Regions from separate parts of the Enterobacter sp. B79-1 genome, predicted to be linked through region 2. Evidence: predicted binding sites of a transcription regulator. Region 2 holds the regulator's gene; the other holds the start of a gene.
What was found. Region 2 encodes Fur, which represses iron uptake genes when iron is present. Its sites were predicted from a motif close to ATAATAATGAGAACNACTATCAA; they were not measured.
Positions count from the first base shown of each region.

Region 1: the regulator Fur is predicted to act here: its motif matches at 9,964-9,986, upstream of exbB (tol-pal system-associated acyl-CoA thioesterase).

Region 1 covers NZ_JBYAZJ010000004.1:75,597-90,278, reverse strand. The annotation lists gene plsC (1-acylglycerol-3-phosphate O-acyltransferase) at 1-687, shown strand, start outside; gene ftsP (cell division protein FtsP) at 747-2,159, shown strand; gene AC2T6E_RS13305 (YgiQ family radical SAM protein) at 2,311-4,482, shown strand; gene dkgA (2,5-didehydrogluconate reductase DkgA) at 4,566-5,393, opposite strand; gene yqhD (alcohol dehydrogenase) at 5,499-6,662, opposite strand; gene AC2T6E_RS13290 (AraC family transcriptional regulator) at 6,858-7,757, shown strand; gene yghB (DedA family general envelope maintenance protein YghB) at 7,806-8,465, opposite strand; gene metC (cystathionine beta-lyase) at 8,608-9,795, opposite strand; gene exbB (tol-pal system-associated acyl-CoA thioesterase) at 10,048-10,779, shown strand; gene exbD (TonB system transport protein ExbD) at 10,784-11,209, shown strand; gene AC2T6E_RS13265 (cytoplasmic protein) at 11,263-11,712, opposite strand; gene AC2T6E_RS13260 (hypothetical protein) at 11,693-12,097, opposite strand; gene AC2T6E_RS13255 (ESA_00282 family adhesion-associated protein) at 12,202-12,705, shown strand; gene AC2T6E_RS13250 (TIGR00645 family protein) at 12,787-13,275, shown strand; gene AC2T6E_RS13245 (aldo/keto reductase) at 13,370-14,410, opposite strand; gene AC2T6E_RS13240 (methyl-accepting chemotaxis protein) at 14,641-14,682, shown strand, end outside.
Region 2 covers NZ_JBYAZJ010000001.1:1,414,120-1,428,801, reverse strand. The annotation lists gene chiP (chitoporin ChiP) at 1-723, shown strand, start outside; gene chiQ (ChiQ/YbfN family lipoprotein) at 771-1,097, shown strand; gene fur (ferric iron uptake transcriptional regulator) at 1,200-1,646, opposite strand; gene fldA (flavodoxin FldA) at 1,938-2,468, opposite strand; gene ybfE (LexA regulated protein) at 2,624-2,911, opposite strand; gene ybfF (esterase) at 3,040-3,813, opposite strand; gene seqA (replication initiation negative regulator SeqA) at 3,997-4,545, shown strand; gene pgm (phosphoglucomutase (alpha-D-glucose-1,6-bisphosphate-dependent)) at 4,570-6,210, shown strand; gene potE (putrescine-ornithine antiporter) at 6,355-7,668, opposite strand; gene speF (ornithine decarboxylase SpeF) at 7,665-9,863, opposite strand; gene speFL (leader peptide SpeFL) at 10,118-10,222, opposite strand; gene kdpE (two-component system response regulator KdpE) at 10,501-11,178, opposite strand; gene kdpD (two-component system sensor histidine kinase KdpD) at 11,175-13,862, opposite strand; gene kdpC (potassium-transporting ATPase subunit KdpC) at 13,863-14,438, opposite strand; gene kdpB (potassium-transporting ATPase subunit KdpB) at 14,451-14,682, opposite strand, start outside.

The sequences.
Region 1 (14,682 bases), on a different contig from region 2:
TGTGTTTTCGGCTGCATCTATTGCCTGTTCAGTCCGCGTAATCCTAAACATGTCGCCACCTTTGGCCATATGTTTGGCCGCCTTGCGCCGCTGTTTGGTCTGAAGGTGGAAAAACGCCTGCCGGAAGGCGCGGAGCAGTTCGGCAACGCCATCTATATCGCTAACCATCAGAACAACTACGATATGGTGACCGCCGCAAACATCGTACTGCCGCCAACCGTGACGGTGGGGAAAAAGAGTCTGTTGTGGATCCCGTTTTTCGGTCAGCTCTACTGGCTGACGGGTAACTTGTTGATTGACCGTAATAATCGAGCCAAAGCGCATGGCACTATTGCGGAAGTGGTGAATCACTTTAAGAAACGCAAAATCTCAATCTGGATGTTCCCGGAAGGGACGCGCAGCCGCGGTCGTGGCCTGCTGCCGTTTAAAACCGGTGCGTTTCATGCTGCAATTGCGGCAGGTGTTCCAATTATTCCTGTGTGTGTTTCAAATACTTCTAATAAGATTAATCTTAACCGCCTGAATAACGGGTTGGTCATTGTCGAAATGCTGCCGCCGGTGGATACCAGTAAATATGGCAAAGATCAGGTGCGCGAACTGGCAGCCCATTGCCGTGAGCTGATGGCTCAGCATATTGCGTTGCTCGACAAAGAAGTCGCAGAGAGAGAAGCCGCCGGTAAGATCTAACCCGGCGTTATAAGGGAAAACGAATTCCCGCGTTGTTAGTCGTTTCAGATGGAGCTTATATGTCATTCAGTCGGCGTCAGTTTATTCAGGCTTCGGGGATCGCCCTTTGTGCAGGTGCGATACCGCGGACAGCCAGCGCCGCCGGGCAGCAACAGCCGCTGCCCATTCCGCCGTTGATTGAATCCCGTCGCGGGCAGCCGCTTTTCCTCACGCTACAGCGTAGCCACTGGTCCTTTACTCAGGGAACGCGCGCGCAGATATGGGGAATCAATGGGCGCTACCTTGGCCCAACCATTCGCGTGTGGAACGGCGATGACGTTAAGCTGATTTACAGTAACCGGACGACTGAAAATGTCGCGATGACCGTCAGCGGGCTGCAGGTGCCGGGGCCGCTGATCGGCGGCGCGGCGCGCATGATGTCGCCAAACGCCGACTGGGCGCCCGTCCTTCCTATACGCCAGAGCGCGACCACGCTGTGGTACCACGCCAATACGCCGAACCGCACCGCCCAGCAGGTCTACAACGGCCTGGCCGGGATGTGGCTGATTGAGGATGAGGTGAGTAAATCGCTGCCGATCCCGAATCACTACGGCGTGGATGATTTCCCGGTCATTATTCAGGATAAACGCCTCGATAACTTCGGTACGCCGGAATACAGCGAGCCGGGTAGCGGCGGCTTCGTCGGCGATACGCTGCTGGTCAACGGCGCACAAAGCCCGTATGTCGAAGTCTCGCGTGGCTGGGTGCGCCTGCGTCTGCTGAACGCCTCCAACTCGCGCCGCTATCAGCTGCAGATGAGCGACGGCCGCGCGCTGCACGTGATTTCAGGCGATCAGGGTTTTTTACCCGCGCCGGTTTCCGTTAAACAGCTGGCGCTCTCGCCGGGTGAACGTCGTGAAATCCTGGTGGATATGACCAACGGGGATGAAGTCTCCGTCACCTGTGGTGAAGCGGCGAGCATTGTTGACCGCATTCGCGGGTTCTTTGAGCCGTCGAGCATTCTGGTCTCTACGCTGGTATTAACCCTGCGCCCAACCGGTCTGCTGCCGCTGGTGACCGATAGCCTGCCAATGCGCCTGCTGCCGCAGGAGATCATGAGCGGCTCGCCGGTGCGCAGCCGTGATATCAGCCTGGGCGACGATCCGGGCATCAACGGCGCGCTGTGGGATGTGAACCGTATCGACATTACCGCGCAGCAGGGCACCTGGGAGCGCTGGACGGTCCGTTCGGATATGCCGCAGTCGTTCCATATTGAAGGGGTGTCATTCCTGATCCGCAACGTCAACGGCGCAATGCCGTTCCCGGAAGATCGCGGCTGGAAAGACACCGTCTGGGTGGATGGTCAGGTTGAACTGCTCGTCTACTATGGTCAGCCTTCGTGGCCGCACTTCCCGTTCCTGTTCCATAGCCAGACGCTGGAGATGATGGACAGGGGTTCCGTGGGGCAGATGCTGGTGAATCCAGCACCGTAAAACGAGTCGGGTGGCGGCTTCGCCTTACCCGACCTACAGGCCCGTAGGCCCGGTAAGCGTAGCGCCACCGGGCAATAAATACCCCTTCATTTCCCACATTGTTCCAGCGTATAATCCCCGCCCTTTTGTCTATTTTTTCTTCGGAAGCATTATGAGCGCAATTTCCCTGATCCAGCCGGATCGTGACCTCTTCTCCTGGCCCCAGTACTGGGCGGCCTGCTTTGGACCGGCGCCGTTCCTGCCGATGTCCCGGGAAGAGATGGACCAACTGGGCTGGGATAGCTGCGACATCATTCTGGTCACGGGCGATGCCTACGTTGACCACCCGAGCTTTGGTATGGCGATTTGTGGTCGTATGCTCGAAGCGCAGGGCTTCCGTGTGGGGATCATCTCCCAGCCTGACTGGAACAGCAAAGACGACTTTATGCGTCTGGGTAAACCGAACCTGTTCTTCGGTGTGACCGCAGGCAACATGGACTCGATGATCAACCGCTATACCGCCGACCGTAAGCTGCGCCATGACGACGCCTACACGCCGGATAACGTGGCGGGAAAACGCCCGGACCGCGCCACCCTGGTCTATACCCAGCGCTGTAAAGAAGCCTGGAAAGACGTCCCGGTGATCCTGGGCGGCATTGAGGCGAGCCTGCGCCGTACCGCGCATTACGACTACTGGTCGGATACCGTTCGCCGCTCGGTGCTGGTGGATTCCAAGGCCGACATGCTGATTTACGGTAACGGCGAGCGTCCGCTGGTGGAAGTGGCGCACCGTCTGTCGCAGGGTGAACCGGTGAGTAGCATCCGCGACGTGCGCAATACCGCGCTCATGGTGAAAGAGGCGCTGCCGGGCTGGAGCGGGGTGGATTCCCGCATCATTGATATGCCGGGCAAAATCGACCCGATCCCGCACCCGTACGGCGAAGATCTGCCGTGTGCCGATAACAAACCGGTTGAGCCGAAAAAAGCGGAAGCGAAGGCTATCGTTGTGCAGCCGCCGCGCCCGAAACCGTGGGAAAAGACCTACGTGCTGCTGCCGTCCTACGAGAAGGTGAAAGCCGACAAGGTGCTCTACGCGCACGCGTCCCGTATTCTGCACCATGAAACCAACCCGGGCTGCGCCCGCGCGTTGATGCAGAAGCACGGCGAACGCTTTATCTGGATCAACCCACCGGCGATCCCGCTTTCCACCGAAGAGATGGACAGCGTCTTTGCGCTGCCGTACAAGCGCGTGCCGCACCCGGCGTACGGCAACGCCCGTATCCCGGCGTATGAGATGATCCGCTTCTCGATCAACATCATGCGTGGCTGCTTCGGCGGCTGTTCCTTCTGCTCCATTACCGAACACGAAGGCCGTATTATCCAGAGCCGCTCTGAAGATTCGATCATCAATGAGATCGAAGCGATTCGCGACTCGGTGCCGGGCTTTACCGGCGTGATCTCCGATCTCGGTGGCCCAACCGCAAACATGTACATGCTGCGCTGCAAGTCGCCGCGCGCGGAGCAAACCTGTCGTCGCCTCTCCTGCGTCTATCCGAGCATTTGCGAGCACATGGACACCAACCACGAGCCGACGATCAACCTCTACCGCCGCGCGCGCGACCTGAAGGGCATCAAGAAGATCCTGATCGCTTCCGGGGTACGTTACGACATCGCCGTGGAAGATCCGCGCTACATCAAAGAGCTTGCGACGCACCACGTCGGCGGCTATCTGAAGATTGCCCCGGAGCATACCGAAGAAGGCCCGCTGTCGAAAATGATGAAGCCGGGCATGGGCAGCTACGATCGCTTTAAAGAGCTGTTCGACACCTATTCTAAGCAGGCGGGTAAAGAGCAGTATCTGATCCCATACTTCATCTCCGCCCACCCGGGCACGCGCGATGAGGACATGGTCAACCTGGCGCTGTGGCTGAAGCAGCGTCGCTTCCGTCTGGACCAGGTGCAGAACTTCTATCCGTCACCGCTCGCCAACTCGACGACCATGTATTACACCGGCAAGAACCCGCTGAGTAAGATTGGCTACAAGAGTGAAGAGGTGGTGGTGCCGAAAGGGGATAAACAGCGTCGTCTGCATAAAGCGCTGCTGCGTTACCACGATCCAAAAAACTGGCCGCTGATCCGTCAGGCGCTGGAAGATATGGGTAAAAAACACCTGATCGGCTCGCGCCGCGACTGCCTGGTACCGGCCCCGACGCTGGATGAGATGCGCGAAGCGCGTCGCCAGAACCGTAATACGCGCCCGGCGCTGACCAAGCACACGCCGATTGTGCATCAGCGTTCGAACGGTAATTCGAGTGTGAAGAAGCCCGTGAAGCGCAAAGCGTAAATAAAAAACCCCGGCAAGCCGGGGTTTTTATGTCGACACGTAGGCCGGGTAAGGCGAAGCCGCCACCCGGCTTTTTTACGCACTTAACCGCCAAACTGATCCGGATCCGGGCCTAAACGTTTACCTTTATCCAGCTTCGCAATCTCACCCAGCTCATCTTTATCCAGCCGGAAATCCCAGACGTCGAAGTTCTCGGCGATGCGCGACGGCGTGACCGATTTCGGGATCACCACCAGTCCATTATCCAGATGCCAGCGAATGACGATTTGCGCCGGGCTTTTGCCGTATTTATCCGCCAGCTCACGGATAATTTTCTGATCAAATACCCCTTCGCCGCCCTGCGCCAGCGGGCTCCAGGATTCGGTCTGGATCTTATGCGTGGCATTCCAGGCATGAAGCTGGCGCTGTTGCAGCAGCGGGTGCAGCTCAATCTGGTTGATGACAGGCGCAACGCCGGTTTCATCAATCAGACGCTGCAGGTGATGCACCTGGAAGTTACAGACGCCGATGCTTTTCACCAGCCCCTCTTTTTGCAGGTCAATCATCCCTTTCCAGGCATCAACGTAGTGATCGATAGCCGGAACCGGCCAGTGCATCAGCCAGAGATCGACGAAATCGAGCTGGAGCTTTTCCAGGCTCTCCTGCAGGGCTTCGCGGGGGCGCTTTTGATCGTCGTTCCACAGTTTAGTCGTGATGAATAACTCATCGCGGGGGACGCCAGCGCTGGCCAATGCGGTCCCCACGCCGTCCTCGTTTTTGTACGCGGCGGCGGTATCAATCGACCGATAGCCGACTTCCAGGGCTTTATGAATGGCGGAGACGACCTCGTCGTTACCGGCTTTCCATACACCTAGCCCCAGCTGGGGCATCACGTTGCCGTCCTGCAGCTTGATTACGGTTTGGTTTGCCATTTTTCCTCCTTCAGGTGCGCATCGTCGGAGGGGGACTCCGACGATGGGGTGTGCATTAAGTCTGGACGAAATGTCAAAAAACGAAAGTCGGGAGGGCAAAAACGCTTAGCGCGCCGCTTCGTAAATGCGACGGCTGACGTCCAGCGTAATGTCGCCGTGTTCGCCCAGTTGGGTCATGCCGTGCTCTTCAAGTTTTGCCAGCAGGGCAGGGATGGAGCTGCCGTCCAGACCGTAGCCAGACAGACGCGTTGGGACGCCCAGGCCTTCAAAGAAGCTGCGGGTCGCTTCGATGGCGGCATCAATACGCGTATCGTCAGAACCCTCGGTGATGTTCCACACGCGCTCGGCGTACTGCAGCAGCTTGGCACGCTTGGTGTCGCGTTTTTCATTCCACAGGGCAGGCAGAACGACCGCCAGCGTCTGGGCGTGATCCAGACCGTGCATCGCCGTCAGCTCGTGGCCCAGCATGTGGGTCGCCCAGTCCTGCGGCACGCCAGCGCCGATCAGGCCGTTCAGCGCCTGGGTTGCCGCCCACATCACGTTGGCACGCACGTCGTAGTTTTCCGGTTCTTTCAGCGCTTTCGGGCCGTCTTCGACGAGCGTCAGCAGAATGCCTTCCGCGAAGCGATCCTGGATTTTGGCATCGACCGGATACGTGACGTACTGCTCAACGGTATGAACAAAGGCATCGACCACGCCGTTCGCCACCTGACGCGCAGGCAGGGTGTAGGTATACACCGGGTCCAGAATGGCAAACACAGGCTGAACGTGTTCGTTCATGAAGGCCTGTTTGTCACCGGTGGTTTTACGGGAGATCACCGCGCCCTTGTTGGATTCAGAACCGGTCGCTGGCAGGGTCAGCACGGAGCCCATCGGGATGGCGCTTTTAATGTCGCTGCCGCGGGTGTCCAGAATGTGCCACGGATCGATGCCGTCAGCGTAGTGCGCTGCCGCCGCGATGAACTTGGTGCCGTCCAGCACGGAACCGCCGCCGACCGCCAGCAGGAAGGTGATGTTGTCTTCGCGGGCGATTTTCACCGCGTTCATCAGCGTTTCGTAAGACGGGTTTGGCTCAATGCCGCCGAACTCACGCACGTCCAGACCGTCCAGGGCGCTGTAAACCTGATCCAGCACGCCGGTTTTTTTCACGCTGCCGCCACCGTAGGTGATCAGCACGCGGGCGTCAGCGGGGATTTGCGCGCGCAGGTCGGCGATGGCGCCTTTACCAAACAGAATGCGGGTTGGGGTGTGAAGATTAAAGTTATTCATTGCTCGTTCCCTTTAGTGGGTGAAAAACCGTGGTGGCGCGGAGGGCTACCTGATGCTGCACATTGTGGCTTTCCAGGGCTACGTCCTCAATGCACATTCCTGCCGATGTCTTGCCCATTTCTACAGAGCGCTGGAGAAAGCGCGAAAAACGACGCACACTGTCAGCGTCGGAAACCGTACCCGGAGTAACGTAATATGAACCGTGAAGCGATCTGCCATCAGCTCACTGCGCAGATTAAGAGATTGATAGATAATGATAATTATGCCAGCGATCTGCTGCCGGACATTCGTCTGCTCTACGGCACGCAGCCCGGGACGCGCACGCCGGTGATGTACCAGCCGGGCATCGTTTTTCTCTTCTCGGGCCATAAAATTGGCTATATCAACGAGCGCGTGTTCCGCTACGACACCAATGAATACCTGCTTCTGACAGTACCTTTACCCTTCGAATGTGAAACCTTCGCGACAGAGGCGGTTCCACTGGCCGGTATTCGCGTCAACGTCGATATTCTTCAGCTGCAGGAGCTGCTGATGGAGATAGGTGAAGACGAGTTCTTCCAGCCTTCGATGGCGGCAAGCGGGATTAACTCAGCGACGCTGTCGGAGGAGATCCTCTGCGCCATTGAGCGTCTGCTGGACGTGATGGAAAGGCCGCTGGACGCGCGTATTCTCGGCAAGCAGATTATCCGTGAAATTATTTACCATGTGCTGCTGGGGCCGGGAGGCGGTGCGTTACTGGCGCTGGTGAGCCGACAGACCCACTTCAGCCTGATTAGCCGCGTGCTCAAGCGTATCGAAAGCCAGTACACGGAAAACCTCAGCGTCGACCAGCTGGCGGCGGAAGCGAACATGAGCGTCTCGGCGTTTCACCATAACTTTAAATCGGTGACCAGTACTTCGCCGCTGCAGTACCTCAAAACCTACCGACTGCATAAGGCACGTATGCTGATGATCCACGACGGCATGAAGGCCAGCGCGGCGGCAATGCGGGTGGGTTACGAAAGCGCGTCGCAGTTCAGTCGGGAGTTTAAGCGCTATTTCGGCGTCACGCCGGGAGAGGATGCGTCACGTATAAGAACCATGCAGGGCGCCTGAGGGGAAACGTAGGCCGGGTAAGCGTTAGCGCCACCCGGCTTTGTTAAATTATGCGCTGCAGTACTTCTTCTTAATCACCACCGCAATCGTCCCTACCAGCCCCGCCACCAACAGGAACATCGGCAGCACCATCAGGAAGGTCATCACCTGGTCTTCATGCTGTTTCACAAACGGGATCATGTTCAGCGCGTAGCCGAGCGTGGTGACTACACCAACCCACAGCAGGGCGCTCAGCCAGTTGAAGAACTGGAAACGGCGGTTCGACAGGCCGGAAATGCCCGCCATGGTGGGCAGAAGCGTGCGAACAAATGCCAGGAAACGCCCGGCGAGCAGCGCCAGCAGGCCGTGCCGGTCAAACATGCAGGTCGCGCGCTGATGATATTTATGCGGCAACTGCGCCAGCCAGCCTTTTACGACGCGCGTATTCCCAAGCCAGCGGCCCTGTAAATAGCTCAGCCAGCAGCCCAGGCTGGCGGCTGACGTGAGGATCACCATCGTCGGCGTGAAGTCCATCACTCCCTTGCCGATTAACGCGCCTGCGAGCAGAAGCAGGCTGTCACCGGGGAGAAACGAGGCGGGCAGTAATCCATTTTCCAGAAACAGCGTCGCGAACATCACGAAGTAAACAATCCCCACGACGTGCGGATCCGCCAGCGCGGCAAAATCGTGTTGCCAGAGCGCCGCAATAATATCTTGAATAACAGCCATGGACTTTCCTGTGGAACAGCAGATATAACGCTATTGTACTCCCGAATTGGCCCGCTGGGGTTGATCGCGGACGCAACTCATGCAGACTTTTCTGCTTGCAGTGTTCACAAAAACGTCCAGGAGTACATTTTCAGCCTGCACTCTACACGATACGTTCAAACCCTGCTGACAAATCCGCAATTAAATCGTCCACATTTTCTAAACCAATATGCAATCGAATCAGCGTGCCGCTGAAGTCCACTTCGCCGCCAGGGCGCAGGGCCGCAATCTGTTCCGGCTGGTTAGGCAGGATCAGGGATTCAAAGCCGCCCCAGGAGTAGGCCATGCTGAAGAGGGTAAAATTATCCAGATAGCTTGCCAGCTCGTCGTTGTTCAGCCGCTTTTTCAGCACGAAGGAGAACAGGCCGCTGCTGCCCGTAAAGTCACGTTGCCAGAATTCGTGACCTTTACTGCCCGGCAGCGCAGGGTGATTCACGCGCTCCACCTGCGGATGCTGCGCCAGCCACTCGGCAACGCTCAGGCTGCTTTCATGGTGTTGACGCAGACGAACCCCCAGCGTGCGGATGCCCCGGCTGGTCATGTAGGCCGTGTCTGCGTCCACCATTTGCCCCATCAGATAGGCGTTTTCACGCAGCTGATCCCAGCAGCGCGCGTTGGAGACCGCCGTGCCAATCATGCCGTCCGAGTGCCCAATCAGGTATTTTGTCGCCGCCTGAATCGAGATATCAATATCGAATTCCAGCGCCTTAAACAGCACGCCTGCCGCCCAGGTGTTGTCGATCATAATAATCGCATCCGGCGCTTTGCTGCGCACGGCCTTAACGATGGCAGGCACGTCGTGCACTTCCATGGTGATTGAGCCGGGAGATTCCAGGAACACAATGCGCGTGTTTGGCTGAATAAGTTCGGCAATGCCTTCCCCGATCAGCGGGTCAAACCAGCCGGTGGTCACGCCGAGCTTGCTGAGGATTTTGGTGCAGAAATCCTGGCTTGGCTCGTAGGCGGTGTTGGTCATCAGGATATGATCGCCCTGTTCCACAAACGCCAGAATGGTGTTGGCAACCGCCGCCGCGCCGCAGGGGAACAGTGCACAGCCCACGCCGCCTTCCAGCTCGCACATGGCGTCCTGCAGAGAAAAATGTGTTAGCGTGCCGCGACGACCATAAAACAGTCCACCTTTCGCGCGGTTGCGCGTGGCGATTTTTTTCTCCTCAACCGTATCAAACACCAGCGAGGAAGCGCGTTGAATCACGCTGTTTACCGATCCCTGGGTGTATTTCTTGCTGCGTCCTGCCTGCACCAGCGTGGTATCAAGATGCTTCTTTGTCATGTTCGCTAACCCTGTGTTTTATACGTCTGGACGTCCAGACTACCACGATTGTAAAAATGTGCACCCGGATGCTTATCGAATAAGCAGAAAATATTATGAAAAATACGCATAAGAAATTTTTACTGCGTAAGCGCAAGGAATGTGAGCGAAAATTACGGCACTATGTAAATACTAATGAGAACTACTATCAATTCGACGACGTTTTGATATTATTACGCTCAGATTTTGTGATTTGCGTCCTGGAGATACAGAGTGGGTAATAATTTGATGCAGACGGATCTCTCCGTTTGGGGCATGTATCAACATGCTGACATCGTGGTTAAGATTGTGATGATCGGCCTGATTCTGGCGTCCGTTGTCACCTGGGCAATTTTCTTCAGCAAGAGCGCCGAGCTGCTTTCTCAGAAGCGCCGCCTTAAGCGCGAACAGCAGCAGCTGGCCGAAGCCCGCTCTCTGGATCAGGCTTCTGATATGACCTCATCCTTCCATGCGAAAAGCCTGACCAGCATGTTAGTTAATGAAGCACAGAACGAGCTGGAACTCTCCGCAGGCAGTGAAGATAACGAAGGCATTAAAGAACGTACCGGCTTCCGTCTGGAACGCCGCGTAGCTGCCGTCGGTCGTCATATGGGTCGCGGTAATGGTTATCTGGCGACTATCGGGGCGATTTCTCCGTTCGTCGGCCTGTTCGGTACCGTCTGGGGCATCATGAACAGCTTCATCGGCATCGCGCAGACTCAAACGACTAACCTGGCGGTAGTTGCACCAGGCATCGCAGAAGCGCTGCTGGCAACGGCCATTGGTCTGGTTGCCGCGATCCCTGCGGTCGTAATCTATAACATCTTCGCGCGTATGATTGGCAGCTACAAAGCCACGCTCGGTGACGTTGCTGCACAGGTTCTGCTGCTGCAAAGCCGTGACCTGGACCTCAACGCCAGCTCCGTTAAACCGGTGCATGCGGCCTCTAAACTGCGCGTAGGTTGATCGTATGGCAATGCGTCTAAACGAAAATCTGGACGATAACGGTGAAATGCATGAGATCAACGTGACGCCGTTTATCGACGTCATGCTGGTTCTGCTGATTATCTTTATGGTGGCTGCACCCCTGGCGACGGTCGACGTGAAGGTGAATCTCCCGGCCTCGTCCAGCCAGCCGCAGCCGCGCCCGGAAAAGCCTATCTATCTGTCGGTGAAAGCGGATAAATCCATGTTCCTGGGTAACGACCCGGTAACGGATGCGTCAGTCATTCCGGCGCTGGATCAGCTTACCGGCGGCAAGAAAGACACCACGGTCTTCTTCCGTGCGGATAAAACCGTTGATTATGAAACCATGATGAAGGTAATGGACACGCTGCATCAGGCGGGGTACCTGAAGATTGGTCTGGTCGGCGAAGAAAAAGCGACCGCGAAATAAAACGAAGAGCTGACGAAAGTCAGCTTTTTTTTGCAAAACGCTAAGCCTGTCGTTTACTTCTGCAAGGGGTCGGTGTGCACGTCTTCGTCAAGCGCGACGTGGGTGACGTTTGAGGTGTGATAATCCCCCTCAGACAGTTTACGGGTCAGGCGCAGCGTCGCGGTCTCTCTCGCCAGCAGATACTGATAATTGGCCTCCAGACGTCCCAGAAGCTTCTCTTTCAGCTCCGGGCGCTGCTCGATGATGGCATTCATCACGGCACCGTAGATCTCTTCTTTCACCTGTAACGGGTATATTTCGCGGCGGTTCTGCCATTTCAGGCGCACGAGCGCGGCCGGGATCGATACCAGATCCTGGGTAATACGCGTCATCTCTTCATTTTTACTCTTTTTTAATGCTTCGAGATTTTGCTTTAAGATAAATTCATCGCTTTTTTTATCATCTAAAGTCAAATAGACATTATTATCATTAACTGGTTTCACGTTAATCTTCCCCGAAGTCATAAAAAATTGGGGCATTTTTTTCTCGAGTAATTAAATTAAGCCAAATTTCATTACCCATTTCGTTTATTTCTTTGGTCTTTTCAGCCATTATTTGACTGAGCTGCTGGGCATCTATTTCACCTTCGGCTTGCAGGTCATTCAGCAGGTGCGCTAAGGCTTCAATTTTCACAGCGCGAAATAAACGGTCTTTAATATGGCGGTCGTGCTCCTCCAATACCATATTACGGGATTTGCCCGTTCGGGAAACACCAATTAATATGTCAGACTCGAAATCGGAGAGCTTTCTTTTTCCCTGAGTAAAATTAGCCTCTTTTTCTTCTTTCGTCGGTTGCTGTTCCACAGGCGCAATGTGGTACTTAGCCGGGACGAGACTGTCGGGCAGCATTTTTTAATTTCCTTTAATTTCAACAGGGTGGGGTTGGTAAAGGCGTGAGATTCGTTGACAATAACATGAGGCAATTTTAAAATCAAAAAAAATGGAGCCTACCCATGAACAGCATTTTCTTTACGGTCATCACATTACTATTACTGACCGCTGGTGTGCTTTTATTGATGCAAGAGTTCAATAAAACGAAAGTGTCGAAAGACGCCAGTGAACCGCCGCAACCTGAGTTGATGACAAAAGAGGAAGGAGAAGATCATTTCTCTGTATTGATGAACTCGGTGACACCGGTTTGGTACTGGCGGGTGAACCATGAATATATCGACTTTTTGCACGCGACAATTAAGCGGATGAAAATGTCAGAAATTAATGACACGCCGGGGTTGTTTGAAGCGCAGCGTCGCTGCAGCGACCTGAATTCCGCTGTCTATAAATATTATGACAATATCAAAAAGCGCTGTCTTAATGGCGAGAAAGTCTCGTATTCCGACCTGGACGTATTAAACCTGCGTCAGTGTTTTCGCGAGTTCAGTCTGGAAGCCTATCCGGAGCTGGTGGTATTGGTCTGGCCGGAGTACGCGCGGCCGGAGGTTAACCCGGAAGAGGTGTAGACGTGGTGTTGGTTAGTTGTTGCAAACAGTAAGCGTCGTTGAGATATACTGCCCGCTGGTTTCGATTGCAGACAGGACTCTATGGAACGCTTTTTTGAAAACGCAATGTACGCCTCTCGCTGGCTACTGGCACCCGTCTATTTTGGCCTTTCCCTGGCACTGGTCGCGCTGAGCATAAAGTTCTTCCAGGAAATTTTTCACGTCTTACCAGACATCTTCTCCATCGCCGAAGCGGACCTGATTCTGGTGCTGCTGTCGCTGGTGGACATGACGCTGGTGGGCGGACTGCTGGTGATGGTGATGTTCTCTGGTTATGAGAACTTCGTTTCCCAGCTTGATATTGCCGAGCACAAAGAGAAGCTCAACTGGCTGGGCAAAATGGATGCCTCGTCGCTGAAGAATAAAGTGGCCGCGTCGATTGTGGCGATCTCCTCTATTCATCTGTTACGCGTGTTTATGGACGCGAAGAACGTCCCGGATAACAAACTGATGTGGTATGTGATCATCCACCTGACGTTTGTGCTGTCTGCGTTTGTGATGGGGTATCTGGATAAGATCAGTAAGAAATAATTTCCCCCTCACCCTAACCCTCTCCCACAGGGAGAGGGGATAGTCAGCTCCCTCTCCCTGTGGGAGAGGGCCGGGGAGAGGGCATCAGACCGCACTATTTATCCGACGACGCCTGCCACAGATTCAACTCCCCATCCGCCACATGCTGGTCAATCCGCTTAAGTTCATCCTCCGTAAAGCGCAGGTTTTCCAGCGCCTGAACGTTCTCCTCCAGCTGTTCCGGACGGCTCGCACCTATCAGCACCGACGTCACGCGTTCATCTTTGAGCAGCCAGCTCAACGCCATCTGCGCCATGGTTTGCCCACGCGCATGCGCCATTTCATTCAGCAGGCGCAGGCTGTTCAGGTTGGCTTCGGTCAGCATTTTTTCCGTCAGGCCGCGCACCTTTTTGCCTTCGCGCTGCATGCGTGAACCTTCAGGAATTCCGTTCAGGTATTTCCCGGTCAGCAGACCCTGCGCCAGTGGGGTGAAGGCGATACAGCCCGTCCCGTTTGCTTCAAGCGCATCCAGCAAACCGGTCTTGTCGACCCAGCGGTTAAGCAAGTTGTAAGACGGCTGGTGGATCAGCAGCGGGATTTTCCACTCGCGCAGCAGCTCGGCCATTTTCTGCGTGCGCTCGGTTGAGTAGGAGGAGATGCCCACATACAGCGCTTTGCCGCTTTGCACGGCGTGCGCCAGCGCTGAGGCCGTCTCTTCCATTGGCGTGTTTTCATCCACGCGGTGGGAATAGAAAATATCCACATACTCCACGCCCATACGCTTCAGGCTTTGGTCGAGACTGGCGAGCAGATATTTACGTGAACCGCCGGAACCATACGGCCCCGGCCACATGTCGTAGCCCGCTTTGGTGGAGATAATCAGCTCGTCGCGATACGCGGCAAAATCTTCGCGCAGGATGCGGCCAAAATTCTCCTCGGCGCTGCCCGCCGGTGGCCCGTAGTTATTAGCGAGATCAAAATGGGTGATGCCGAGGTCGAAAGCTTTATGCAACAGCGCCCGCTGGGCATCCAGCGGCTGGACGTGACCGAAGCTATGCCACAGTCCCAGTGACAGCGCGGGCAGACGCAGGCCACTTTTCCCACAGTAGCGGTACTGCATATTCTCATAGCGGCCGGTGTAAGGGTGCCAGGACATGATGTCTCCTTTCTTATCGATGAATTTTCGAAACAGCGTTTTCATTCTGAACTTATCACATCACCCATTACATCACTAAGCGTGGGCATAATGGTTAACGGCAGCTGTGTGACCTGTGAAGCCACACTAATTAAAAATAATCACAAAAGGTTATAATTTCCGCGCTCCCTGCCGATAACGAGAGTAGTACTCGCCTCTGGGCGAACTCACCCTCTCGGCAAGGAAGACTTATGAATATGCTCCGTAATTTCACGATCCGCTTCGTCATGCTG
Region 2 (14,682 bases):
AAATACGACTTTAAAAACGACCTGGTCCTGGAAGCTGCATTTGGTCAGGCGGAAGGGTATATCGATCAGTATTTTGCTAAAGCCAGCTACAAATTTGATGTTGTGGGCAGCCCGCTGAGCACCAGCTACCAGTTCTACGGCACGCGCGATAAAGCCAGCAATGGCACCGTTAACGATATCTATGACGGCACTGCATGGCTGCAGGCACTGACCTTCGGCTACAAAGTGGGCCAGGTCGATTTACGTCTGGAGGGAACATGGGTGAAGGCAGAAGGGCAGCAGGGCTATTTCCTGCAGCGTATGACGCCAACCTACGCGTCCTCTAACGGTCGTCTTGATATCTGGTGGGATAACCGCTCTGACTTCAACGCCGATGGTGAAAAAGCGCTGTTCTTCGGCGCAATGTATGACCTGAAAAACTGGAACCTGCCTGGCTGGGCGGTGGGTGCATCTTACGCTTACGCCTGGGACGCAAAACCTGCGGATATGGCGACACCGGACGCGTACTACGATCCAAACTATCGTCTGAAAGAGTCTTCTTACAGCCTGGATGCGATCTACACCCTGCAGGATGGCCGCGCGAAAGGCACGATGTTCAAACTGCATTTCACGCAGTATGACAACCACTCCGATATCCCGAGCTACGCGGGCGGTTACGGCAACATCTTCCAGGATGAACGTGACGTGAAATTCATGGTTATCGCGCCATTTACTATCTTCTGATGAACACACCGGCGGGCAACGTCCCGCCGGTATGGAGACTGCACATGATGAAAAAAATCGTAATCGTCGCGTTGCTGGCATCAGGGCTGGTGGCGTGTGCTCAGACTGAGGCACCAAAAGAAGATTCCCGCCTGAAGGAGGCCTATAGCGCCTGTATCAATACAGCGGAAGGGTCGCCGGAGAAAATCGAAGCCTGTCAGAGCGTGCTGAACGTGCTGAAGAAAGAGAAAGCGCATGAGCAGTTTGCGACGCAGGAAAACGTCCGCGTGATGGATTACCAGGCCTGCATTCAGGCGCGTAAAACCGGTAACGATCAGGAAGTGGCGAAGCGTTGCGATAAGATCTGGAGCGATATTCGCAGTAACAATAAATAAGTTGCTTTACGCCCGGTGGCGCTGCGTCACCGGGCTTTTTTTTGCCCAAAAACAGGCAAAAAAAAGCCAACCTTACGGCTGGCTCAGAGTATAAACACGATATTATTTCGCGTCGTGCGCGTGGTCGTCTTCACGGCAATCGCCTTCAGCACAGTGACCATACAGGTACAGGCTGTGGTTGGTCAGGCGAATACCGTGACGTGCGGCGATTTCACGCTGGCGTGATTCGATGGAATCATCGCTGAATTCAATAACCTTGCCACAATCGAGGCAGATCAGGTGATCGTGATGGTGCTGCTGGGTCAGCTCGAAAACGGATTTGCCGCCTTCGAAGTTATGACGGGTAACAATGCCCGCGTCATCGAACTGGTTCAGCACACGATACACGGTTGCCAGCCCAATCTCTTCACCCATGTCGATAAGACGTTTGTAGAGGTCTTCCGCACTGACATGGTGATTGTCTGGCCCCTGAAGCACTTCAAGGATTTTTAACCGAGGAAGCGTTACTTTCAGGCCAGCCTTCTTTAATGCGGTATTGTTGTCAGTCATGCGGAATCTGTCCTGTTGCTAAACGATTCACTTCTAAAGAAGAAGTGACAGAAAATGCACTTGGGATAATGCGTCTCATTATAGAACTGCCATGACTAAATGAAAACTGCAAGTCTCAAGCAAAGTATGCTTATAAAAACGTGGTATCACCAACAAACTTGTTCGATGGCATCCACTTTTTACCAGGGGGATATTGTACAGGTCTGAACGAAAAAGTTAAAAGTTTGTAGCAATTAATTTAATCGGTTTTACCTGGTAAGCGGGCGCAACCGGAGTTGCGCCACCGGGAAATCAGGCGTTAAGAATGTCGTCGAGGTTCAGTTCTTCGCGAACCTGCTTAACCCATTTCTCAACGCGTTCAGCGGTCAGTTCCGGCTGACGGTCTTCGTCAATTGCCAGGCCGACAAAGTGGTCGTCGTCTGCCAGGCCTTTAGAGGCTTCAAAGTGGTAACCCGCCGTTGGCCAGTGGCCGACAATCACCGCACCGTGTGGTTCAATGATGTCGCGGATGGTGCCCAGTGCGTCACAGAAGTATTCTGCGTAATCTTCCTGATCGCCACAACCGAACAGCGCGACCAGCTTACCGTTGAAGTCAACTTCTTCCAGGGTTGGGAAGAAATCGTCCCAGTCACACTGCGCTTCACCGTAGTACCAGGTCGGTATACCCAGCAGCAGGATGTCATAGCCTTCGAGATCTTCTTTGCTGCTCTTGGCGATGTCGTGCACATCGGCAACGTCTTTACCGAGCTGTTTTTGAATGTTTTTTGCGATATTTTCGGTATTGCCGGTATCACTGCCAAAGAAAATGCCGATGATTGCCATGAGTAAAATAACCTCTTGAAACTTAATGGTATGGTGGCGCAATTTGTCCACGGATAAGGGCAATAATAGCAGAACAGGCAACCCTGCGGAAACAGCTATCGCGCAGGACTGCACTCTGTGCTACATGAAAAGGGTCATAAAGGGGATTTTCAGACTTATGCCTTGCTGCGCAATGTCTCAAGTTGGGTGATTAACATCTCTTCAATCAGTTCGCTGCGGCTGATGTTACGCGCCTCGGCCAGCTCATTTAGTGCATCGACAGCATCGGCGTTCAGCTTCAGTTCGACACGCTTAAGCCCACGATTTTTATCGCGTTTAAGCTGGTTGCGTTTATTAATACGCAGCTGTTCATCGCGCGAGAGCGGATTCGTTTTCGGTCGTCCCGGTCGACGCTCATTCGCGAACAGATCTAGTGTCGTACGGTCCGTTTGTTCTTTGGCCATGATTCTGAGACTTCGGGGGAAATACGCCGCCCTGCTAATGCCCGGGCGATAAGCGCGCCATCATACATCACCGAAAACGGCACGCCAACGACTGGAAGCCCACAACCTTCCAGTCGCTCTCTTTTTAATCAATTTGCAGTATCAGAGAGATAGCGACGAATGGCGCGCAGCACGGCGTCCGGTTTTTCGGCGTGAACCCAGTGCCCGGCACCGGCGATCACATGGGCGCGAGCCTGCGGGAATTGGGCCAGCAGCGTGTCGCGGTAGGCATCGGTAACGTAAGGCGAGTTTCCGCCGCGAATAAAGAGGGTAGGGTGTGGCCACGCGGGGACGTTTCCCCAGCCCACGATGTTGTTGTATTGCTCCCAGAGCACCGGCACGTTAAAACGCCATTGCCCGTCGACAAACGACTTCAGCAGGAACTGCACGACGCCTTCTTCATCCAGATGCTCACGCATCACGGCGGCGGCCTGTTGGCGTGTTGCGACGCCCGCTTCTGTGACCGCATTAATAGCGGCGAAAATCTCATCGTGACGGCGGACGTTGTAATCCACAGGCGCGACGTCAATGACAACCAGCCCGTTGATACGCTCTGGCGCGAGCGCCGTCAGGGCCATCACCGCTTTGCCACCCATGGAATGCCCGATCAGCGTTACCTTCTGCAGGTTATGTGCATCCAGCGTATCCAGCAGATCCTGCGCCATCGCCGCGTACGTCATCTCGTCGGAACGCCCGGAAAGACCGTGATTGCGCATATCAACCTGTAAAATATCGTGGTCGGAAACCAGATCGCGCGCCAGCACGCCCAGGTTATCGAGGCTGCCAAACAGCCCGTGAACCAGTACGATGGGAGAATTATTGTTCGGCGATTGTGCAGATTGCGCTCGGGTATTCAATTTCATGGCAAAGTTCTTTTTTTACGTATGTCAGGTTAGGGTATCATGTTGACCATTCTGCCGCCCGGCTGCAAGGATCCAGTTTAATCTGACTTTTGCCGCCTGCCGGGTTTGACGCTATCCGCTGTTGGGATTTGACCTTATAATCCCAACGACTTGTATTCAGATAAGATATCGCACTGGATTAAGATGAAAACAATCGAAGTTGATGACGAACTCTATCAGTTTATTGCCAGCCAGACGCGGCATATCGGGGAGAGCGCGTCCGACATTTTACGGCGTATGCTTAAAATTTCCGCCGCCTCACAGCCTGCTACCCCTGTCACAAAAGATGTCGTGTCTCAGCCGAGCGTTGTTGCACAAGCAAAACCTGCCGTAATACCGGCAAAAGATAAAGTGCGCGCAGTACGTGAACTGCTGCTGTCTGATGAATACGCAGAGCAGAAAAAGGCGGTTAACCGCTTTATGCTCGTGCTGTCTACACTTCATTCACTGGATAACAAAGCGTTTGCTGAAGCGACCGAGTCGCTGCACGGTCGCACCCGCGTCTATTTCGCGGGCGACGAACAGACGCTGTTACAAAATGGCAATCAAACCAAACCTAAACATGTCCCTGGCACACCGTACTGGGTCATCACCAATACCAATACGGGCCGCAAGTGCAGCATGGTTGAACACATCATGCAGTCCATGCAGTTCCCGGCGGAATTGATTGAAAAGGTTTGCGGTACAATTTAACCCTTGCATCAAAAGGACCAGGCAATGGCAAATCACAGCCGTGCAGGCCAACCTGCACAACAAAGCGATTTGATTAACGTCGCTCAACTGACCGCGCAGTATTACGTGCTGAAGCCGGTCGTGGGCAACGCAGAACACGCAGTGAAGTTCGGCACATCTGGTCACCGCGGTAGCGCGGCGCGCCATAGCTTTAACGAACCGCACATTCTGGCCATTGCCCAGGCCATCGCGGAAGAGCGCGCCAAAAATGGCGTCACCGGTCCATGCTACGTGGGGAAAGATACTCACGCCCTGTCTGAACCGGCGTTTATTTCCGTACTGGAAGTGCTGGCAGCGAACGGTGTGGATGTGATTGTTCAGGAGAACAACGGTTTCACGCCAACGCCTGCGGTCTCTAACGCAATCCTCGTACACAACAAAAAAGGTGGCGCTCAGGCTGACGGTATCGTCATTACGCCATCTCATAACCCGCCAGACGACGGTGGCATTAAATACAACCCGCCTAACGGTGGCCCGGCAGACACCAACGTCACCAAAGTGGTGGAAGACCGTGCGAACGCCCTGTTAGCCGACGATCTAAAAGGCGTTAAACGTATCTCTCTGGATGCCGCCATGGCGTCCGGTCATGTGAAAGAGCAGGATCTGGTTCAGCCGTTCGTGGAAGGGCTGGCGGATATCGTCGATATGGCGGCCATCCAGAAAGCCGGTCTGAAGCTGGGCGTGGATCCGCTGGGCGGCTCCGGTATTGAATACTGGAAGCGCATCGCAGAGCATTACAAGCTGGATCTGACCATCGTGAACGATCACGTCGATCAGACCTTCCGCTTTATGCACCTCGATAAAGACGGCGCGATCCGCATGGACTGCTCCTCCGAGTGCGCGATGGCGGGTCTGCTGGCGCTGCGTGATAAATTCGACCTGGCGTTTGCTAACGACCCGGACTACGACCGTCACGGTATCGTCACCCCTGCCGGGCTGATGAACCCGAACCACTATCTGGCCGTCGCCATTAACTACCTGTTCCAGCATCGCCCGCAGTGGGGCAAAGAGGTGGCTGTTGGTAAAACGCTGGTCTCCTCCGCGATGATCGACCGCGTGGTCGAGGCGCTGGGCCGCAAGCTGGTGGAAGTGCCGGTGGGCTTCAAGTGGTTTGTTGACGGTCTGCACGACGGCAGCTTCGGCTTCGGCGGTGAAGAGAGCGCGGGCGCGTCCTTCCTGCGCTTCGACGGCACGCCGTGGTCAACCGATAAAGACGGCATCATCATGTGCCTGCTGGCGGCGGAAATCACCGCGGTCACCGGTAAGAACCCGCAGGAACATTACAACGCGCTGGCGGAGCGTTTTGGTGCGCCAAGCTACAACCGTATTCAGGCTAGCGCGACGTCAGCCCAGAAAGCGGCCCTGTCCAAACTCTCTCCGGAGATGGTCAGCGCAAGCACCCTGGCGGGAGATCCGATCACCGCGCGTCTGACGGCGGCGCCGGGCAACGGTGCGTCTATCGGTGGTCTGAAAGTGATGACCGAGAACGGCTGGTTCGCTGCGCGTCCATCCGGTACGGAAGATGCGTACAAAATCTATTGCGAAAGCTTCCTCGGCGCTGAGCACCGTCAGCAGATTGAGAAAGAAGCGGTAGAGATTGTTAGTGAAGTGCTGAAAAACGCGTAAGTCGTGATCTGGTGCGGGCTGATGCCCTCACCCCGGCCCTCTCCCACTGGGAGAGGGAGAAAACATTAAAAACGGCAACCCTTGGGTTGCCGTTTTGCATTGACCTCGTAGGCCCGGTAAGCGCTAGCGCCACCGGGCTTTTTTTTAACTGTGCTTATTCTTCAATTCAAACCGCGGTGACACCAGACCGTACAGCGTCCAGCCCATAAAGGTCACCATCGCGCCATACAGCATCGCTTCCTGGCCGGATGAGTAGAGCGCGTAGAAGCTATAAATCGCCCCAATCAATGCTACTACGTTCGCAACCTTCGCCTTGCGTGGATCAACCTTCGCGACTTTCTGAATAATCACCAGCGCCGCCATCGACAGAATGTACGGAATGATATTTGTCACAACCGCCAGGTTGACCAGCACGTTGAACTGGCTGTTCAGCGATGGGCTAATGGTCATCAGCGACAATCCGCTCTGGAAGATGACAATCGCCAGCATGCCCTGCACCGGCGCATCGGCTTTGCTTACGCGGGAGAAGATTTTCGGGAAATAACCTTCATCTGCGGAGGATTTAAACACCTGCGCAATGGTGAACTGCCAGCCGAGAAGGGAACCGCAACAGGACATCACCATCAGACCCATAATCACTTTCCCGACTTCCGGCGTGAACATCTGCGCGAAAGCCAGCCCGAACGGCGCCGTGGAGTTTGCCAGATCCATATTCGGTACGATGCCCGCAATCACGTTAGTCGAGACGATATAGATCACCGCCGCGCCCAGCGTGCCGCCGAGGACCGCAATCGGCACGTTCTTTTCCGGATTCTCTACCACTTCCGCGTTCGCGCAGGCGGATTCCAGACCGAGGAAGGCCCACAGCGTCATGGCGATAGAAGAGCCCACTGCGGTAAAGAACGGCACGTGGTGCGGGTTCCAGGAGTTGGCGTACAGCGTCGGGCTAAACCAGAACCAGCCGATGATGCACAGGCCGACAACCGGGATAATCACGCCCCAGACGGTGATGCTGCTGAGCTGTCCGGTGATACGCGCGCCGCCAAAGTTAGCCACGGTGCAGATCCACAGCACCCCGATGGTCGCCAGCCCAATCTGTACCGGGCTGAGCGTCGCGCCAAACAGCTCCGTACCGTAACCCACCGCGGAGATGGCAATCGCCACGTTGGCGATCAGCAGCGACACCCCGTAGGTATAGTTGGCCATAAAGTTGCCCGACTTGCCAAAGGCGTATTCGGCATAGCCGCCCATGCCGCCAGACTTACGGCTGAACATCCCGCACTTGGCAAACGCCCACGCCAGCGCCATTGAGCCGACTGCCGTCACCAGCCAGGAGATGATAGAGATGGTACCCACCTCTGCCAGCTTGGTGGGCAGCATGATAATCCCGGAGCCCATCATGTTTACCATGGTGAGGATAGTCAGCTGCACCACACCCATCTTATTGGACTTGCTCATAATTTTTCTCCTTTCAGCAGAGATGGCTGAGCGGCGGGTTGTTTAATGACGTAGCAGCGAACCTGTTTTCGACCGTCACACTCCTCGACGTACACGCCCTGCAGCTCCGGCGCGAAGCCCGGCAGAAGGTTGATGCCTTCTTCCAGCGCGGCAAAATAGCGCAGTACAGAACCGCCCCAGACTTCACCCGGCACAACGCACAGCACCCCCGGTGGATAAGGAAGCGCACCTTCAGCGGCGATACGGCCTTCTGCGTCACGCAGTGAAACCAGCTCGACCTCACCGCGCAGATAGGCATAGTTCGCCTCTTGCGGGTTCATCATGACGCGCGGGAAGTGAGACTTGCGGAACATCTCTTTCTGTAGCTGTTTCACGTTGTGGCGGGCGTACAGGTCATGCATCTCCTGACAGATCTGGCGCAGGGTGTAACCGGCGTAACGCTCCGGATGCTGTTTGTAGAGAGAAGGCAGAACTTCTTTCAGCGGTACATCGCTCTCGAGCAGTTTTTCGAAGCGCACCAGTTGAGCAACCAGCTGCTGCAGTTTTCCCATGTCCTCCGCAGGCGTGAGCAGGAACAGGATCGAGTTGAGATCGCATTTCTCCGGCACGATGCCGTTTTCACGCAGGAAGTTGGCGAGGATAGTGGCGGGCACGCCGAAGCCCTCATATTCCCCGGTGCGGGCGTTGATGCCCGGCGTGGTCAGCAGCAGCTTGCACGGGTCGATAAAATACTGGTGCTCAGCGTAGCCTTCAAAGGCGTGCCAGCGTTCACCCGGCACGAAGTGGAAGAAGCGCAGATCGGTCGCAATGTCCGCCGTGTCCCAGCTTTCCCACGGACGGCCATCCACCGTTTCCGGCACGAACGGGCGCAGATACTGACAGTTCTCCAGGATCAGCTTGCGCGCCTCGATACCGTTCACCACGCAGTCCATCCACATGTTGCGGCCGCTCTGGCCTTCATGCATACGGGCGTTGATGTCCAGTGCGGCAAACAGCGGATAGAACGGGCTGGTGGAGGCGTGCATCATAAAGGCATTATTCAGCCGCTTATGCGGGACATAGCGTTGTTGCCCTTTGATATGGCTGTCTTTCTTGTGGATTTGCGAAGTCTGCGAGAAACCTGCCTGCTGTTTGTGCACGGACTGAGTGACCAGGATCCCCGGGTCGTTTTCATTCAGCTCAAGCAGCAGCGGAGAGCAGTCGGCCATCATCGGAATAAACTGCTCGTAGCCCACCCAGGCAGAGTCAAACAGGATGTAATCACACAGGTGCCCAATCTTATCCACCACCTGACGGGCGTTATAGATGGTGCCATCGTAGGTACCCAGCTGGATCACCGCCAGACGGAACGGACGCGCATCGCGTGCACGGCCAGGCGCCACCTCTGCCACCAGCTCGCGTAGATAATTTTCTTCAAAGCAGTGGGCGTCAATGCCGCCAATAAAGCCGTATGGGTTGCGCGCGGTTTCCAGATAGACCGGCGTTGCGCCAGCCTGGAGGAGGGCACCGTGATGGTTAGATTTGTGGTTGTTACGGTCGAACAGTACCAGGTCGCCCGGCGTGAGCAGGGCGTTTAGCACCACTTTGTTGGATGACGAGGTGCCATTCAGCACGAAGTAGGTCTTGTCGGCATTAAAGACTTTTGCCGCATGCTGTTGGGCGATGCACGGCGCACCTTCATGAATGAGCAGATCGCCCATTGCGACGTCAGCATTACACAGATCGGAGCGGAAAAGCGTCTCACCAAAGAAGTCGACAAAATGATTACCGGCTGGATGACGGCGGAAGAACTGTCCTCCCTGATGCCCCGGGCAGTCGAACGCGCTGTTGCCCTGTTTAACGTAATCGACCAGGGCGCGGAAGAACGGTGGGCGAAGCTGGGTTTCGTACTTCAGTGCAGCCGCTTCCAGCTGGCGTCCGTAAAAATCGTTGCTGGTGTCTGAATACTCAAATACGCCATGAATGCGCGATAAATAGTCTGCCGGAATGAATTCTTCTTTGTGCGTCGCGACAAAAACAGGAATGCCAAAACCGGTGGCTTCTATTTCGTCCAGAATACCGCTGGCAATATCCGTGACCGCCAGAACAATGGCGGCAACATCAATATAATCAGAAGCGCGGACATCCACCAGTTCACGCTGGGTAGTAAAGCAATCCGGACATGCACGGCTGGCTGCGATTTTTAAACTTTTCATCTTTCTCTCTTTATTTTAGGTAATAAGCGTCCCTCGATTTCTGGCAAGAAAGAAATCGATAATTTTCCGGAAAAAAAGCAAAGGATGACCGCTGATTAAAATCAGTGAATTGCTTTTTTGATGATTGAAATTCAGTCCGCCCGGTGCGGATGAGTCTGAATCAAGATGAGTGAGCGCACGAGATCACAGGCAATAGCCTGTAAAGTAAGGTGTTTTAGGACGGCCTGTAAGCGAGTGCGCCAGAAGTCGAAGGACTACCGGGCATTAAAGAGATGAAAGTCAAAGCAGTTTCGGTGGGCAAACATCATGATATGTGTTGTCCGCCTTATATGGGGCATTAAACGATTGTTGTTTTCCATGTTTCATTTTCCTTTCAGTAATTGAAAGCATGGTCATTTTATCCAGGAAATGGCGATTAACTGTGAAGGAGATCACCGTTAACCGATCATTTCACAAATAATTAGTCGTTTTTGATGAATAACGCAGATCAAAATGCTGCTTTGTTGGTGATGTGTTAATGTTGTGTTTGTTTGGTGTTTTTATTGGGCGGAAATAATCCGTAAAACAACGTCTGGATTATTTTTATGTCTATTTTGGAAGGTGGTTTTCTTTATTTGAAATTAATATGAATAGTTATTCAAATCATAAACCGATAACCGATACCGGTTTCAGTTAATAAATGGCGAGGGCGCGCGGGGTCAACTTCAAGTTTTTGACGAAGGTGTCCCATATAAATGCGTAAATAGTGACTATGCTCGACGGCATTGGGTCCCCAGACCTGGCTTAACAGCTGGCGCTGAGTCAGCACCTTGCCATGATTGTTGAGCAAAACGGCAAGCAGACGGAACTCGATAGGCGTGAGGTGGATCTCTTCTTCTGCCCGGGTGATGCGTCGAGCGGCAAGATCGACCTGAATGTCACCGAAGGTATACACCGGGTCGGAAGGCGTCGTTGCACTATGACGACGCAATGCGACGCGAAGCCGGGCCTGCAACTCACCAATGCCAAAGGGCTTGATAAGGTAGTCGTCTGCACCTGCATCCAGCGCGGCGATTTTATCCGCTTCTTCCGTTCGCGCAGAAAGCACCAGAATCGGCATTTGGCTCCACTGACGAACCTCTCGGATAAAATCAATGCCATCCCCATCCGGTAGCCCCAAATCGAGGATCGTCAGGTCCGGCTTGCGCGTCGCGGCCTCAATTAACCCCCGTTGAAGCGTACTGGCTTCATGAACGCGCAGGCCGTCGGCTTCCAGCGCGGTACGCAGAAAACGGCTTATGGCGAGCTCATCTTCGACAATCAGGACGTTAATCACAAATCCTCTGGTAATTCATCAAGTTCTGGTGGGGTATCAAGTGGAAGTGTAACACAAAAATGTGCGCCGCCTTCCGGACGGTGCTCTGCCGAAATGGTGCCGCCATGCACGTCAACAATCGCTTCGCAAATAGCGAGACCCAGCCCAACGCCGGGGATCGCAGATTCCTTATTACCGCGCGAAAATTTTTCGAAAATGGCCTTTTCCTGCCCGACCGGAATACCCGGCCCGGTATCCCAGACTTCCAGCTGCAGCGTTTGTGCGTTCACCGTGGCGTTAATGCCAATCTGTGCTTTCGCCCCCGCATATTTAGCGGCGTTTTCGAGCAGGTTAATCAGCACACGCTCGAACAGGGGGCCATCAACGTGAATTAGCGTCAGCGGTTCAGGCATGTTCAATGCGATATGGCGGCCGCCCAGGCCGGGCTCCAGCATTTTCAGCGCGCTCCCGACGACCTCTTCCAGCGTGAGCCACTCTTTTTTGAGGTTAAACCCGCCAGACTGAATGCGCGCCATATCCAGCAGGTTATTCACCAGCCGCGTGGTATTTAGCACATGCTGGCGAATTTCGCTGGCCTGCATCGCATGTTTTGAGCCTTCTGCAGCCAGGTCCAGCGTCAGGATCTCAGACTGACCAAACAGCACGGTGAGTGGAGTGCGTAGATCGTGAGAGAGCGCCGCCAGTAATGAATTTCGGATGCTTTCGCGCTCGCTTGCCAGCCGCGCCTGCTCTTCGCTGGCGGTGAGTGCCAGCCGTTCGAGCGCGCTGGCGACCAGCAGGGTGAAGGTTTCCAGCAAACGTTGCTGTTCGGGGATCATCAGCTGGCGCAGATTGGTCGGCTCAACGATAACCAGCCCCTGATTTTTATCCGCACTGCGTAGCGGCAGGATCTGATAAGGCACGCCTGGCAGAGTGTCCGTTCCTGCGCCTGCGGGCAGCCCTTTATCAAAACTCCAGCGCGCAATGGCTTCATCCCAGGGCGTCATGCCGGAGGCTGAGGTGAGCGGACGAAGGGTGCCATGCTCGCCCGGGAGCAAGATAAGATTACTGGCGTTAAACGTAGAGCGAATAAATTGCTCGCTGGTCTGGACAATATCCAGCGGCGTGCGGCCGACTGCCAGCGATTTGGACATCTCATAGAGATGGCGCGTACGCTGCTCGCGATAGCGTGCAATACGCGCCTGATAGCGAACGCCCGCCGTCAGATTACCAATCACCAGCCCGACGGTGAGCATCACGCCAAAGGTGAGAATGTACTGCACGTCGGACACGGCAAGCGTTCCGCGCGGGGCAATGAAGAAAAGATCGAAGCTGACAACGTTGATGACCGTCGCCAGCACGGACGGCCAGCGTCCGTAGAAGAGCGCCACCACCACCACGCCGAGCAGGTAAATCATCACCAGGTTGGCGGCGTCGAAGGCGATCAGCCACTGGCTGGCAATCACGGTAATCAGGGCGCAGAGCACGACGGCGACAAGGCAACCGCGGATCTGGATCCGCCATTTATCACCAAAGGCGCGGGCATCCGGCGCACGGTTGGGCAGGGGCGTGGGCTTGTCATCCAGCGCCACGATCACCAGATCCAGGTCCGGCGCGCGGCGGGCCAGCTTATCGGCGAAGGATTCACGGCTGAACCAGCGGCGGTGCTGGCGACGACCAATGACAATTTTTCCCAGGTTATGCTCGCGCGCGTAGCGCAGGATGGCTTTATCTTCCTGAGGATCGGAAAGGGTGGCGGTTTCGGCACCCAGTTCCTGCGCCAGCCGCAGCGAGCTGAGGATGGCGCGCCGCTGATGTTCGGGCAGAGCATGCAGCTGCGGCGTTTCGACATACACCGCATGCCAGACGCTGCCAAATTTCGCTGCAAGCCGCGCGGCGGTGCGGATCAGTTTCTCATTGCCGCTACCGTGCCCGATGCACAGCAGAATGGCGTCGCGGGTGTGCCAGACGCGTTCTTGCCCCTGCAGGTCGCGCCAGGCGCGCATCTGGTCGTCAACGCGGTCGGCGGTACGGCGCAGGGCCAGCTCGCGCAGGGCAATCAGGTTGCCTTTGCGGAAGAAATGTTCGATGGCGCGTTCGGCCTGGCCGGCAATGTAGACTTTGCCCTCGTGCAGGCGCTGGCGCAGGTCGTCCGGCGGCAGATCGACCAGCACCACCTCATCGGCGGAGTCAAAGAAGGGATCGGGCACTGTCTCTCGCACCTGAATGCCGGTAACGCCGCTCACCACGTCGTTCAGGCTCTCCAGATGCTGGACGTTAACGGTGGTGAACACGTCGATGCCGGCTTCCAGCAACTCTTCCACGTCCTGCCAGCGTTTCGGATGACGCGAGCCTGGCGCATTGCTGTGTGCCAATTCGTCCATCAGGATAAGTGCAGGACGGCGGGCGAGGGCGGCATCGAGATCGAACTCCGTGACCAGCCGTCCACGATGGCTAATACGTCGTGGCGGCTGTGTGGCAAGTCCTTTCAACAGCGCCGCAGTCTCTTTACGGCCATGGGTTTCCACCACGCCGATGAGAATATCGAGCCCCTGCGCCCGAAGCCGCTGGGCTTCCGTCAGCATGGCGAAGGTTTTCCCGACGCCTGCGCAGGCGCCAAAGAAAATTTTCAATTTGCCGCGATGGGCTTCAGCCGTCTGTTCTAGCAGCCTGTCCGGATCCGGGCGCATGGGCTCGTCGGTCATTTAGTTTTTCCTTAGCGCGTCCAGCGCCAGATTCAGCTCAACAATATTCACTACCGGCATGCCGATGAAGCTGACCAGCGGCTTTTGCGTATGCTCAGCGACCAGCTGGCTCACCTGCTCAATGGTTAACTGACGGGCCGCAGCGACGCGCGGAATTTGCCATGCCACCGCCTGTGGCGTCAGGCTGTAGTCCAGCCCGCTGGCAGAGGCGGTGACCAGTTCAACAGGGACTTCACGGCTGGCCTGCGGGTTGGCGGCGCGCAGGGCGGCAACGCGTTCTGCAACGGCTTTATCCAGCTCCGGGTTGCTGCCCGCCAGGTTACTGCCGCCGGATGCCATCGGATTATACGGGCTTTCCGCGGTGGCGGAAGGGCGGCCCTGGAAGTAGCGCGCGTCCGTAAAGTTCTGACCAATCAGGCGTGAACCGCGGGATTCTCCGTTCTGGATAATCTGTGAGCCGTTAGCCTGCTCGGCAAACCACCACTGACCCAGCGCGGTAGTCGCCAGCGGGTAAAGCCCGCCGGTAATAAGAGACAGCAGAATAAATAACAGTATAGCGGGACGTAACATCGTCATTTGATTCACCTTTTAGACCAGCCCGAACAGCGTCAGGAGCACGTCGATAACCTTAATACCAATAAAGGGCACAACCAGCCCGCCCAGACCGTAAATCCACAGGTTGCGGCGAAGCATGGCGGCCGCCGTCAGCGGCTTATAGCTCACCCCTTTCAGCGCCAGCGGAATAAGAAAGACAATGATCAGGGCGTTAAAGATAACCGCACTGAGAATGGCCGATGCCGGGGAGTGCAGGTGCATCACG